3 regions of the Kurthia sp. FSL E2-0154 genome follow, and region 3 is predicted to be linked to each of the others. Evidence: riboswitches for the same ligand, from Rfam matches in the RefSeq annotation. Region 3 holds a riboswitch; each other region holds the start of a gene.
The links. Region 3 has a riboswitch for thiamine pyrophosphate ahead of thiM (hydroxyethylthiazole kinase). Riboswitches for the same ligand answer to the same signal wherever they lie in the genome.
Positions count from the first base shown of each region.

Region 1: another riboswitch for thiamine pyrophosphate. It lies ahead of MHB75_RS04785 (ABC transporter ATP-binding protein); the one in region 3 lies ahead of thiM (hydroxyethylthiazole kinase).
Region 2: another riboswitch for thiamine pyrophosphate. It lies ahead of thiT (energy-coupled thiamine transporter ThiT); the one in region 3 lies ahead of thiM (hydroxyethylthiazole kinase).

Region 1 is NZ_JBBOPO010000001.1:995,486-999,826, forward strand. It holds gene leuD (3-isopropylmalate dehydratase small subunit) at 1-75, shown strand, start outside; gene MHB75_RS04775 (RNA polymerase sigma factor) at 217-723, shown strand; gene MHB75_RS04780 (TIGR04104 family putative zinc finger protein) at 710-1,993, shown strand; TPP riboswitch at 2,056-2,164, shown strand; TPP riboswitch at 2,230-2,337, shown strand; gene MHB75_RS04785 (ABC transporter ATP-binding protein) at 2,359-3,135, shown strand; gene MHB75_RS04790 (ABC transporter permease) at 3,132-3,872, shown strand; gene MHB75_RS04795 (ABC transporter substrate-binding protein) at 3,872-4,341, shown strand, end outside.
Region 2 is NZ_JBBOPO010000001.1:2,069,813-2,074,153, reverse strand. It holds gene MHB75_RS10250 (HAMP domain-containing sensor histidine kinase) at 1-1,299, shown strand, start outside; gene MHB75_RS10245 (foldase protein PrsA) at 1,363-2,235, shown strand; gene MHB75_RS10240 (DUF4870 domain-containing protein) at 2,256-2,612, opposite strand; TPP riboswitch at 2,728-2,827, shown strand; gene thiT (energy-coupled thiamine transporter ThiT) at 2,922-3,485, shown strand; gene map (type I methionyl aminopeptidase) at 3,655-4,341, shown strand, end outside.
Region 3 is NZ_JBBOPO010000001.1:1,122,058-1,126,398, forward strand. It holds gene MHB75_RS05435 (sensor histidine kinase) at 1-417, opposite strand, end outside; gene MHB75_RS05440 (PadR family transcriptional regulator) at 564-965, shown strand; gene MHB75_RS05445 (hypothetical protein) at 940-1,095, shown strand; gene MHB75_RS05450 (hypothetical protein) at 1,141-1,599, opposite strand; TPP riboswitch at 1,699-1,796, shown strand; gene thiM (hydroxyethylthiazole kinase) at 1,940-2,695, shown strand; gene thiD (bifunctional hydroxymethylpyrimidine kinase/phosphomethylpyrimidine kinase) at 2,695-3,519, shown strand; gene thiE (thiamine phosphate synthase) at 3,545-4,159, shown strand.

The DNA of each region.
Region 1 (4,341 bases), 130 kb from region 3:
GATGAAATTTCGTTGACGTTCCAATACGAAGAATACATTTCAAAATTCGAACAACGTAAAGCACAAACTGTATAAATTACGATAAGCTATCTATGGATGTTAGGGATTCCCAATCATTCAATAGATAGCTTTTTTATTTTTAAAAATATTTTCAAAAAAATGAAACCTTTTATAAAAAGTATGCGACGATAGAGGTGAAAGGGTGAAAATATGACGATGGAAGAACTGATTGAGGCATATGCAGATTATTGTTATCGTGTTGCTTTTATTTATGTAAAAGACTGCGGAGCAGCAGAAGAAATTGTACAAGATGTTCTACTCGCACATTATCGAAATGAACATGCTTTTGAACAACGTGCCTCTTTAAAGACCTATTTAGCCAAAATAACGGTACATAAAAGTCAAGATTATTTACGAAAAAAGAAAGGGAAGTGGCGCTTCTTTTTTACAAAAGAGAAGGAAGTCGACATAGGCGATTCGACGATTAACCCAGCGAATCTTTATGGAAGAAAAGAAAGAAATGGAGAAGTAGTAGATGCTGTTTTACAACTAGATGAAAAGTATCGTGCCATTATTTTATTTCATTATTTTGAGGAATATACGCTTGCAGAAATTAGTGAGATTTTATCGATTCCACTGAACACTGTAAAAACGCGTCACCAGCGTGCGAAACAGCAACTCAAACAATCGTTAAAGGAGGTTTATTTTGATGAAGAATTTTAAACAATCATTTCAACGAGAGATGAATCAATATAAAATGTCAGAACAGGTAAAAGAGCGAATGATTCAAAAAGGAAAAAAAGAGAGAAGAAAAGTCATCTATAAACCACTCCTATTAACTGCTTGTATGATGGTCGTATTCGCTGGCATTCTTCTTATGATTTTCCAACAACAAACGACACGTGTTGGACAAGCAGAAGATGGGATTCAGTCGATTCGAATTGATACAGAAGCACGTTATGAAGAAGACGGAACAACATTAACGAATCGATGGTTTTCAAGCGAGCGAGAACTATCTTCTTCTAAATTTGAAACATTTCAAAAAAAATTAAAGGCGAGTCCTGTTATAAAAAAAGAAATAGAACCACCTTCTTTATACTATGTTGTCGAAGTAACGAAAGAGAACAACGAAGTCGAAACCTTTTTACTATTTTCGAATGACGAGGATACACAGTATTATGTAAAAGAACTTGATACAGATAAGATTTATAAATGGTCTGACAGTGTAGAGGAAACGGAACTCTTTTTCAAATTAAAACCAAGTGTTATGGAGATAGCACTCATCGCATTTATTTTATGTATACCCACTTTATTTTCAACATTATTCATTGAAAAAGAGAAGAAAGAATCCTATGAATATCAAAATAAAGTGAAAAATATCTTCGGGAAAATAATCCTCTTTTTGAACTTGTTATTAGCAGGGTATATCTATTTGAAAACCCAAAATATTTTTTATTGTGTATTAATCGGTATATTTGTATCAATTATTGGTACATTCAATAAAAACCATATTCGAATGAGCCGTCCAAATGCCATGAAGTTATTAGAAGGAACGAAAGATATACTGGGGTACACATATGCCTTTACAATATTTATTTTTATACTGTACCGTAATCAAAACGCTCTATACGTAGGAATTGCTTTTATTGTTTTAAGCTTTATTTTATGGCTTGTCATGAAAAATCGTGAGGAGGTAACTTGTCCACATTGCGACGAAGTGCTCGACTATCGGACGGCGTGGAAACTTCAGTGGGGTATGAAGAAATATCAAACATGTGAACATTGTGCACAACCGATTTATTTAAATAAAAGGCGCATTGATCTACAAGGCTTCCTGCTAAGTCTTGTGTTAGGCGCATTGTCAATCGGAGCGAATCTATACGGAATTCACATAGCGTATATTATTGGTGTCATCATCGTGTATGTTCTTTACTTTATATTATTTTCACCGCTCTTTATTCGTGTCGACAAAGAGGATAAACCACTTTGGTAATGAAAATAAAACCAACTATTGCATAAATTACTAGGGAGTGCTATACTCACCTTAACAAAATCATAGTGTGCTAGGAGTGCTGGTGTTGCCAGCTGAGATGGAGCCGTAAGCTCTGGATTCTTTCAACCTGATCTAGTTCATACTAGCGTAGGGAAGCCGTTTCGACCGAAAAAACAATTTCAGGTCCCTGTTTCGATACGTGTATGGAGACAGGGGCTTTTTCTAATTTCATAATGCTTCACCACTAGGGGTGCCGTTTTTACGTGCTGAGAGAGGTTTCAATATCTTAACCCTTATTACCTGATCTAGTTCGGACTAGCGTAGGGAAGTGGCATGCGATGATTCTGTCATTTGCAGCCATTTCGATTCTTTGTCGAGATGGCTTTTTTTATAGAGGAGGAAGATCATTGGAGAGTTTAGCTTTACAAGATGTCTGTTTTCGTTACGAAGAACAACCCATTTTAGACCATGTTCATTTTTCCATTCAAGAAGGTGAATTCGTTTCGTTAATTGGTCCGAGTGGTTGCGGAAAAAGTACGATTTTTCGTCTCATTACAGGTCTATCTCAGGCACAGTCGGGACAAGTGACCGTAGCGAAACAACCTGTAGGCTATATGCCACAGCAAGATTTACTGCTCCCTTGGCGAACCGTATTACAAAATACATTGTTGCCATTAGAATGTCAGCGAATACCGAAAAAGAGAGCAGAAGAACAGAGTAAGGCGTTACTCGAGGAATTTGGTCTAGGAGCTTACATGCATAAAAAACCAAAAGACTTATCGGGTGGCATGCGTCAACGTGTTGCATTCATTCGTGCATTGAATGCTTCACAAGATGTACTGTTACTCGATGAACCATTTAGTGCGCTCGATGCACTGACGAAGATGGAGTTACAAGATTGGTTATACATACAAGCGAAGAAATGGCGTAAAACCATTTTATTTATTACGCATGATGTGGATGAAGCGCTCTATTTATCAGATCGTATTCTAACTGTACAGCAGACACCAATTCATACGCTACACGAAACGATTGTCCCAATGGAACATAAAAGACAGCGTTCAGATTTAGCAAGTAAGGAGGTGCAAGACGTGAAGCAACAACTGATTCACATGTTGCAACAAGGACGTCAGCAATTATGAGAAAAAATGCACCTGCGATTTATGTGAGTGTGGGACTGCTACTCATTTGGGAAGTATTTGCGCGCTGGCTAAATGAGATGTACATCTTACCGTCTCCAACGGCCATCTTACAAAAGATGTGGGATTTTAGAGAAGCTCTATTTACCGTCCATTTACCTGCAACACTACAAGTACTTTGGATTGGTTTACTAATTTCAATTATTTTAGGCATTGGTCTCGCGATTATGATGCACCTCAGTCATTGGTCGGAGCGCGCATTCTATCCGCTACTCGTCGCGTCACAGACGATTCCCATTACAGCACTCGCGCCCATTTTTGTTTTATGGTTCGGTTACACGATTTGGAGTAAGGTGCTTGTGACCGTCCTCATTGCGTTTTTCCCGATTGCGATGAGTATGTTTGATGGACTGCGTAGCACAAAGCGTGAACTAGAAGAACTCATGCGAACGTACGGGGCGACAAAATGGCAAATTTTTTGGAAGCTACAACTTCCGTCAGCGCTACCACAGCTATTCTCTGCTTTTAAAATCGCTGTACCGCTCAGTATTATCGGCGCAGCTGTTGGGGAGTGGCTCGGAGCACAGGCAGGTCTCGGTTACTTCAGTAAACGAATGATGACACAGTTAGACGGAGCAGGTGTATTTGCGCCCATCGTTCTATTATCTACGATGGCGATCATCGCTGTCTTCATCATTCGAATCATTGAAAAAAAATATATCGTTTGGAGGAAAGATTAATGCGTTTGATGAAATTTTTTGTACTATGTAGTTTGTTAGTTGTCGTATTAGCAGGTTGTTCAAGTAAAGCAAAAGATGGTAAAGAATTAAAAGAAGTGACAGTTATGCTCGATTGGTATCCGAATGCGATTCATAGCTTTCTCTATGTAGCGATGGAAAAAGGTTATTTTAAAGAAAAAGGACTTGATGTCAAACTACAATATCCATCGAATCCAACAGACCCACTGACTTTAACAGCTGCTGGAAAATCAACCATTGGTATTTACTATCAGCAAGATGTCATTATGGCACGTGCGAATGAAGGAGTTCCAATTCAGTCGATTGGTACGATTGTCCAATCACCACTTAGTCAATTGATGTCACTAAAAGAATCGAATATTCAGCGCCCACGCGATTTAGAAGGAAAAACAGTTGGTTATGGCGGTACACCATTAAGTGAAGCGACAATTAAAGCGATGGTAAAAGAAGA
Region 2 (4,341 bases), 950 kb from region 3:
CATACAAACGTATCGTATCGCATGGATACAATGGAAGTACTAGCAGAACAAATAACAAACCAATTAACAGATGTAGAGAATCCAACAAATGATGTGCCGAATCGTTTTATTGGCGATCCTGAGAAGTTCCCAAGACAAGATATAAAACCAAAAGTCTATATAACAAATACAGACGGGGATGTACTAAATGAACGTGCTATGGGACCAAAAATCACCAAAATTCCAAAAGAGGTACTAACTTCTTCAGATGAAAAACAGACACTAAAAGACTTAGATGGTATATCGCAAACCTACTATATGGTGAAGAAAAAAGTAGAAATGGATGAGAAGCATGTAGGCTGGGTTGTTATTATGGAAGATGAAAAAATGATGACGCGCTCGAATCAAGCATATGGTCAACTAGCACTAATGATTGGAGCACTTGCACTCATTGGACTTGGAGCTAGCTATTATTTAACTTCTCGATTAGTTCGTCCAATTCGGGAGGTAGCTGTAGCAGCCAAGCAAATCCAAGAAGGGAATTATGCTATCTCTTTGCCAGATCATCCAAAGGAACGAGAAGTATATGAACTTGTCACGTCATTTACTGAGATGGCGAATCGTCTTGAACAACTTGAAGCGATGCGCACAGAGCTTTTAGCAGGTGTAACGCATGAATTAAAAACGCCTGTAACAGCAATTGACGGCTTACTTCAAGCATTAAAAGACGGTGTTGTTACAGGAGAGGAAGCACGTGAATTTGTACAGATGGCAATGGTCGAAACGAAGAAAATGAAAACGATGGTAGGTGACTTACTTGCTTTTAACTCGTTTGCAGTCAATGCCATCCCACTTAAATTTGAAACTAAAGAAATCAATTCGTATGTAGAAAATACAATGAAACAATGGCAAACTACACAAGAGTTTGAACAAGTTCAGATTACATTAGATGAACATGTAGAACCAATTCACCTCTCGATTGATCCCGTCCGCTTCCAACAAATTTGTACGAACTTATGGACGAATGCAGCACAGGCAATGCATGAACAAGGTCATATTCATATTCGTCTGCAAGCAGATAAAGAAAAGGTGCGGATTTTTGTTCAAGACGAGGGAAGTGGTATTCCGAAAGAAGAACAGCCACTTATTTTTGATCGTTTTTACCGAGGTGAAAATAAGAAGTATGCGATTCGAGGTTTAGGATTAGGCTTACCACTGAGCAAAATGATGGCACAGTCAATGCAAGGTGACTTACGTTTAGTGCATAGCGATGAACAAGGTACGTGTTTTGTGATTGAACTGAAAAGAAATGAAGCATGACATCTCGTTGACACATTCCTTCTTTATAGTGAAGATAGTTCAAAAATAAGGAGTGTCAAATAGATGAAAAAGAGAATGATCTGGGCAATCGCTATCATCTTTGTTTTAGTTGTTGGAAGTGGTGTATATTATGCAACAGCCAAAACAGGATATGTCGCAAAAGTAGGCGATACGAAAATCACACAACAGCAACTGAATAATGTTTTAAATAAACAATATGGTAGTGCAGCACTTGAAACATTAATTCAAGACCAAGTAATTACACTTGAAGCAGAAAAACAAAAAGTAACAGCAAGTGATGCAGAAGTAGATGCACAATATAAAAAAGTCGAAACACAATACGGCGGAGCAGATGCACTTGAATCAGCACTTGAATCGAATAACATGTCGAAATCTGATTTTAAAGCGAATTTAAAAACGTATGTACTCGCATCTAAAATGATTGAGAAGGATTTAGATACATCTGACGAAACATTAAAAGCTTATCTAAAAGAAAATCAATCTACATTCGATACAGCAGCGCAAGTGAAGGCCAGTCATATTCTTGTAGAGAAAAAAGCAACTGCGACAAAAATTAAAAAAGAGTTAGATGCAGGTGGTGACTTTGCAAAATTGGCGAAGAAATATTCAACTGATACTGCGACGAAAAGTAAAGGTGGCGACTTAGGCTACTTTACGAAATCAGAAATGGTGGAAGAATTTGCAACACAAGCTTTCAACATGAAAAAAGGTGATATTAGTGACCAAATCAAAACAGATTATGGTTACCATATTATCAAAGTAACAGGTACAGTCGATGCAAAAACAGCGAAGTATGAAGATGTCAAAGACAAAGTAAAAGAAGCGTATATTGAAGCGCAAATTAGCGCACAATATTCAAGTTGGTTAACAGAGAAAATGGCAAACTACGACATTACAAATACAATCAGTAAATAAAAAAAGGAGCAGTATGAGAATTATCTCTCATCTGCTTCTTTTTGCGTTAATACTTGTACACCGCGAACGATATTCCAAATGACAATCGCCAATGAGAATAAAGCCATGAAAATGATGAAAATAATGACACCTATACCAAGTGCAGCACCTGTTGAATCACTCATTTCAGCTGATGCAAAGATACCCATTGTTGCTAAAATAATAAAGAAAATAACTGCAGGAACATAAAGTAACAAGTGAGAAATAAGTGCATGTGTTGCGTGTTTTTTTACATCACGATCTTTTACAACGAGCATAACAATCAGCGGTAAAATAAAGCCTGCAAAGAAAATACTGAAGTAACAAAGTGATGATAAAATACGATTATTCTGTTCCATGATAACCCTCCCTTTTGTTCATAATAACTTATATACGTATAAAAATGGAAATCGTTTCATGCTATTGCTATATTTCGTTAAATTCAGTAGAATGAGAGTGTTCAAAAATAATGATGTAAACCACAAGGGGTGCATACGTGCTGAGAGAGAGTTTCGACTCCAACCCTTCGAACCTGTAAGTTAACACTTGCGTAGGAATGTGGATAGAAACCGACATATAACGATGTCAGGCTCTGTCCTGATGTCGTTTTTTTATCTAGATTACCACAGGAATTGTGTAAGACATCAAATTAATGGAGGTTCATAAAGATGAACAAACAACGATTATTAATGATGATTGAGGTGGCCATTTTTGCGGCGATTGGTTTTATTTTAGATAAACTATCGTTTTCGATTTGGGCACAGGGTGGTTCCATTAGTTTAGTTATGGTACCAATCGTATTGATGGCGATGCGTTGGGGAACATTACCAGGGCTTGCGACAGGTCTTATTGTAGGGGTACTACAAGTTTTAACAGGTGCAAGCATTTTAACCCCATTACAAGGGTTTTTAGATTACTTCTTTGCGTTCACAATTGTTGGGATTGCAGGCGTTTTCCGTCCAATGGTGATTCGTGCTTCAAAACAGAAAAAAGATGGCGCAATGCTTGGCTGGATTTTAGTGGGTACAGCAATTGGTGGAATTCTACGACTGATTTCACATACAGTAGCAGGCGCAGTATTCTTCGCAAGTTATGCGGGCGACCAAAACCCGTGGATTTATTCGGTTGTTTATAATAGCTCGTATATGATTCCATCTATTATTTTAACAGCTGTCGTGATTTATCTATTGTTTAGAGCAGCACCTAAGTTATTCGTTCAAAAGACGTATTAAGAATAAAAACGTAGCGACTAAGAAATCGTTACGTTTTTTATTATATATATATCCACCTAAATAAAAACTTTTACTGAATGTATGAAAGAATGCATAGACTTTTTATATGTATCTACAAAAATTATGATATAGTTAAGAGTAGAATTTTATATAGAAGGGACCGTTATACATGATTGCAACAACTCAACAAGAAATCGATGCGTTATTAAAAGCGGGTCGTGCCATGGCAGAAATTCGCGAGGCAATGAAAGCTGCGACAAAACCAGGCGTTACAACAAAAGAGCTAGATGAATTAGCTGGTAAACTATTTGAAGAAAAAGGTGCAGTATCTGGACCAAAAGCAGAATATGACTTCCCAGGTTTCACATGCATTAGTGTAAACGAGGTCGTAGCACATGGTATTCCAAACGATACACCTCTAAAAGAAGGCGATATGATTAATATTGATGTATCAGGTCATGTGGATGGTTTTTATGCAGATACAGGTATTTCATTTATCGTAGGTGATGCTGAAAAGCCAGAATTACAAAAATTATGTGATGTAGCACAGTCAGCTTTTGATCGTGCTATGACAAAGGTTAAACCAGGTTCTAAATTGAATCAAATTGGTAAAGCTGTAGAACGTGAAGCGCATGATAATGGTTTAAAAGTAATTATGAACCTAACAGGTCATGGTGTAGGACACTCATTACATGAAGAACCACAATATGTATTGAACTATTATGATGCATGGGACGCTACTTTAATGAAAGAAGGTATGGTTTTCGCAGTAGAACCATTCATCTCACAAGCAGCTGAAAATATTATTGAAGGTACAGATGGTTGGGCGTTTTTAACACCAGATAAATCATTTGTA
Region 3 (4,341 bases):
GACAACCATGAATGGAATTTGCTGAATATAAATAGCCGTTTCAATGAAAAAGCCACCAATAATCGCACCAACTGTTGCCGCAATGTGTAAGCCATACATAATATAAAAGCCGACTTTACTACGAATACGTCCAATTAAAAATGACGTAAAAATAGAAAAATAAAAATAGCCATATAAAATCGACATAACGGCATTTATAATCATCTCAAATGATAGCCACATATACGTCAAACCACTTGGTAGTTTGAAATCTAAATACACACAAATCAAATATGTAATCAGAATGGCTGCTGCAATGCTTTGCGTCGTATGATCTTGATTTTTAAATACTGAATAAAATGGAATAAAGCAAATAAATACCCATGCTAAAATACTTTGAATGGGATGTTTCGGTATAATAGAATACCATTTTGACACACGCGTTCAACTCCTTAATTCTCTGTCTATCATATAACAAAATACTGTTTCAAGCTAGAAACATCTTGTTTTCTGTAGTTTCCTTTTACAATATCGTGTACTATTAAAATGACGACGTAAATTTCATTTATTGGAGGCATCAAGTGATGTTAATTCAACTTTTTATTTTAGGGATTTTATCTGAAAATAATTACCATCCCTACTTTATCAAAAAGCTCTTCACAAATATTGTTGATATTGATCCAAGTTTTAAATTAAGTGATGGAAAACTTTATTATCATTTCGACTCGTTAGAAAAAAAAGGATATATTAAAAAAATCGAAGTCATTCATACAGAAAATCGTCCTGAAAAATCCGTTTATGCCATTACAAATGCTGGACGTGCGTATATGGTAGAACTCATTTATAAAACATTCGACTCGATTAATTTAGCAGATGTACAAAGTCTCTATATTCCTATTTTATTTTTAAAGTATGTTGATTTAAAACGTGTAATTGGTCTATTAGATCAGGCAATCGAGCGTGAGAGTAAGCGAATCGATTATTGAAGCTGGTTCACATCCTTCTGTAAAAGATGTTGATTATATTCAATTAATTATCCGACATGCAGATCGACAATTTAACGAAAACTTAAAATGGCTACAAGATATTCGTGACGCAATTGCAGAACATATTTAAGCATACAAAAAAGACTTAGGTACTGAGCCCAAGTCTTTTTGTTATTTAATCTGTCACTTTACTACGGAATAAACTTCCTAACGAAAAAGCAATTGTATGAATGATTAAAAAGACAGATTCATTAAAATACCAATCATTTGTATAACTATTAAACGGTGAACGACCGTAAATAATCGATTTCGGATCATTCCATGTTCCGCCAAAAACTTCAATTTGGCTTGTTACATATTGATATTCTGTACCGCCTGCTAAAATAAAAATCACGACTATAATAAGAAGTGCTGATGCCAGCTTACCTTTTGTTGCTGTTTCAAAAAAAGATACGCCAACGCTCCACGTAATAAACAGACTGACACACAGGAAAGGCACTAATAAAACAATTAAAAAGAAAGCGGGATTTAAGTTTCCAACTTTTTCAGTAGGGCCCAACGTAAAATAATAATTGATGACCATGAAACCTAAAAAACTAATCCCTAAAGAAATATACCACGATAGATTTTTCACACAATTTCCCTCCATACTTGTTCTCATTATACAAGACAACCTATTTTTACTAAAGCGGAACCTTGCAAAATGATCTAAATATGGTATGCTCTAACCATACTAGATTTGCGGGGGGACTCTTAGGAGTTGAGAAGGTAAAACCTGACCCTTTGAACCTGTCAGTTAATACTGGCGTAGGGAGCAGCTGTTTTTCGCATGTAATGCTGTTCTACGATTAATTCGTTGAGCAGCTTTTTTATTTTTATAGTGAAAAAGCAGAAACCCGTCCTCTAATTTAGTGAAACTGAGTATGAGAAGCTTCATGAATTTGCTTTTCATTCATCAATGGAGGTAACTAAAAATGAGTATCCAATCAATTCATTCAACGAAACCAATTGTTCACTGTATTACGAATTATGTCGTAACAAACTTTACTGCAAATGGACTTTTAGCAGTAGGTGCATCGCCCATCATGGCGGATGAAATACAAGAAATGCATGATATTGTTCAAATCGCAAATGGATTATTAATTAATATCGGTACGTTAAATACACGCACAGTCGATGCGATGATATTAGCTGGACAAGCTGCAAATAAAAAAGGGATTCCAGTCGTTTTAGATCCTGTAGGCATCGGTGCTTCTAAATATCGTAAACAAACAGTCGAACAACTATTACAACATGTACAATTTACAGCCATTCGCTGTAATGCTGGTGAGTTAGCGGCTCTTGCGGAAATTAAAGTCACCTCTCGTGGTGTCGATGCAGGTGAGGTGTCTTTTGAAATTGAAGAAGCAGCTAAACAAGTCGCAACACGCTACAAAACGATTGTTGCTGTAAGTGGTGTAGAAGATTTAATCACAGATGGCACGACGGTGCACATAATAAACGGCGGACATGCATGGATGGAACAAATTACAGGAGCTGGTTGCTTATTATCTGCTCTAACAACTGCTTCAATCGCATCACATACAGACGCACTACAAAGTGTTATCACAATTCACAAAGACTATAAACAAGTCGCAGAAACTGCTCATCATCACAGCAATGGTATTGGCGATTTTCAAATGCACATCCTAAACCAATTACAACAAATGAGTTTTGGAGGGATTAAATAATGTTTCCAATTACACTGACGATTGCCGGATCTGATTCAGGTGGTGGTGCTGGTATTCAAGCTGATTTAAAAACATTTCAAGAATTGAAAACATTCGGTACATCTGTTTTAACAGCTGTTACAGCACAAAATACGTATGGCGTACAAGCTGTTCACGCGTTACCCGAAGATTTTATTGTGGAACAATTACAGTCGATTCAAAGCGATTTTAATGTGAATGCACTAAAAACGGGGATGCTTTTTTCAGCATCTATTATTGAAGCTGTTTCAAAACAACTAGAGAATATACAAGCACCTATTATTGTCGATCCCGTCATGATTGCAAAAGGTGGTGCTACACTACTGCAACAAGAAGCGGTTGATGCGATGATTACTCACCTATTCCCACTAGCGACTGTTCTCACACCGAATATTCCAGAAGCAGAGACACTGACAGACATGAAAATTCAAACTTATGATGATGTTGAACAGGTAGCTAAAAAATTACTCGCTATGGGACCTGAAGTCATTGTGATGAAAGGTGGACATTTTGCACCTGAACAACAAGCTGCGATTGACCATATTTTCTTTAAAAATGGCGATAAACTATCCCTTTCTACTCCGCGTGTTCAAACGAAAGACACTCATGGTACAGGATGTACGTATTCAGCAGCACTAACTGCCTTCTTAGCAAAAGGTCTACCAATGAAAGAAGCACTCATTGAAGCAAAAAGATTTATCCATGCGGCTATTTCACATGGTTTAGGTATTGGGCATGGCCATGGTCCGACGAATCATTTCGCTTATAACACAAAAGCAAAAGTGGAGGTCGAGATAATTGAATAAACAATTACTTGAAACGTATTTTATTATGGGAAGTCAAGATGTTGTAGGTGATCCTCTATTAGTTTTAGAAGCTGCATTACAAAATGGGATTACTTTATTTCAGTGGCGAGAAAAAGGTGAACAGTGTTTAACAGGTGACGCTTATCTTCAATTTGCAAAAGATTGCCAAACTCTTTGTAAACGCTATGACGTTCCCTTTATCGTAAATGATGATGTTGAATTGGCAATCAGACTCGATGCAGACGGGATTCATGTTGGACAGAATGATGTCGATGCAAAGAAAGTACGTGAACAACTACCGCATAAAATACTCGGTGTGTCTGTTCATACACAAGATGAATTACAACGAGCAATTCAGGACGGTGCTGACTATGTTGGAATCGGCCCTGTTTTTTCAACACAATCTAAAAAAGATGCAAAAAAACCTGCTGGCACAACATTTTTAACAGAAGCTGCAAAAACTACTCCTACCTTACCGATTGTCGCAATCGGTGGTATTCAACCCGAGCATGTTTACGATTTACGTCAAGCTGGCGCTGATGGTGTATCAATTATTTCTGCCATTTCAAAAGCAGAAAACCCTGGTGAAGCGACACAGGCTTTTCGTAAAGAAAATGAACGCTTTTTACAACAACTTTAATACTTATGTAAACAGAATGGGACAAAGCATTTCAGCTCCTTCTCAGCGTTTACAATAAAAAACTGGAACCATAACTACAGTGTGATTCCAGTTTTTCTTATGCTCATGTAGGATGGTGTTTTTTACACTTATGTCTCAGCCTGTTTCTTTTTCATCCAAAAGTCTTAAATAAAATATTTTTA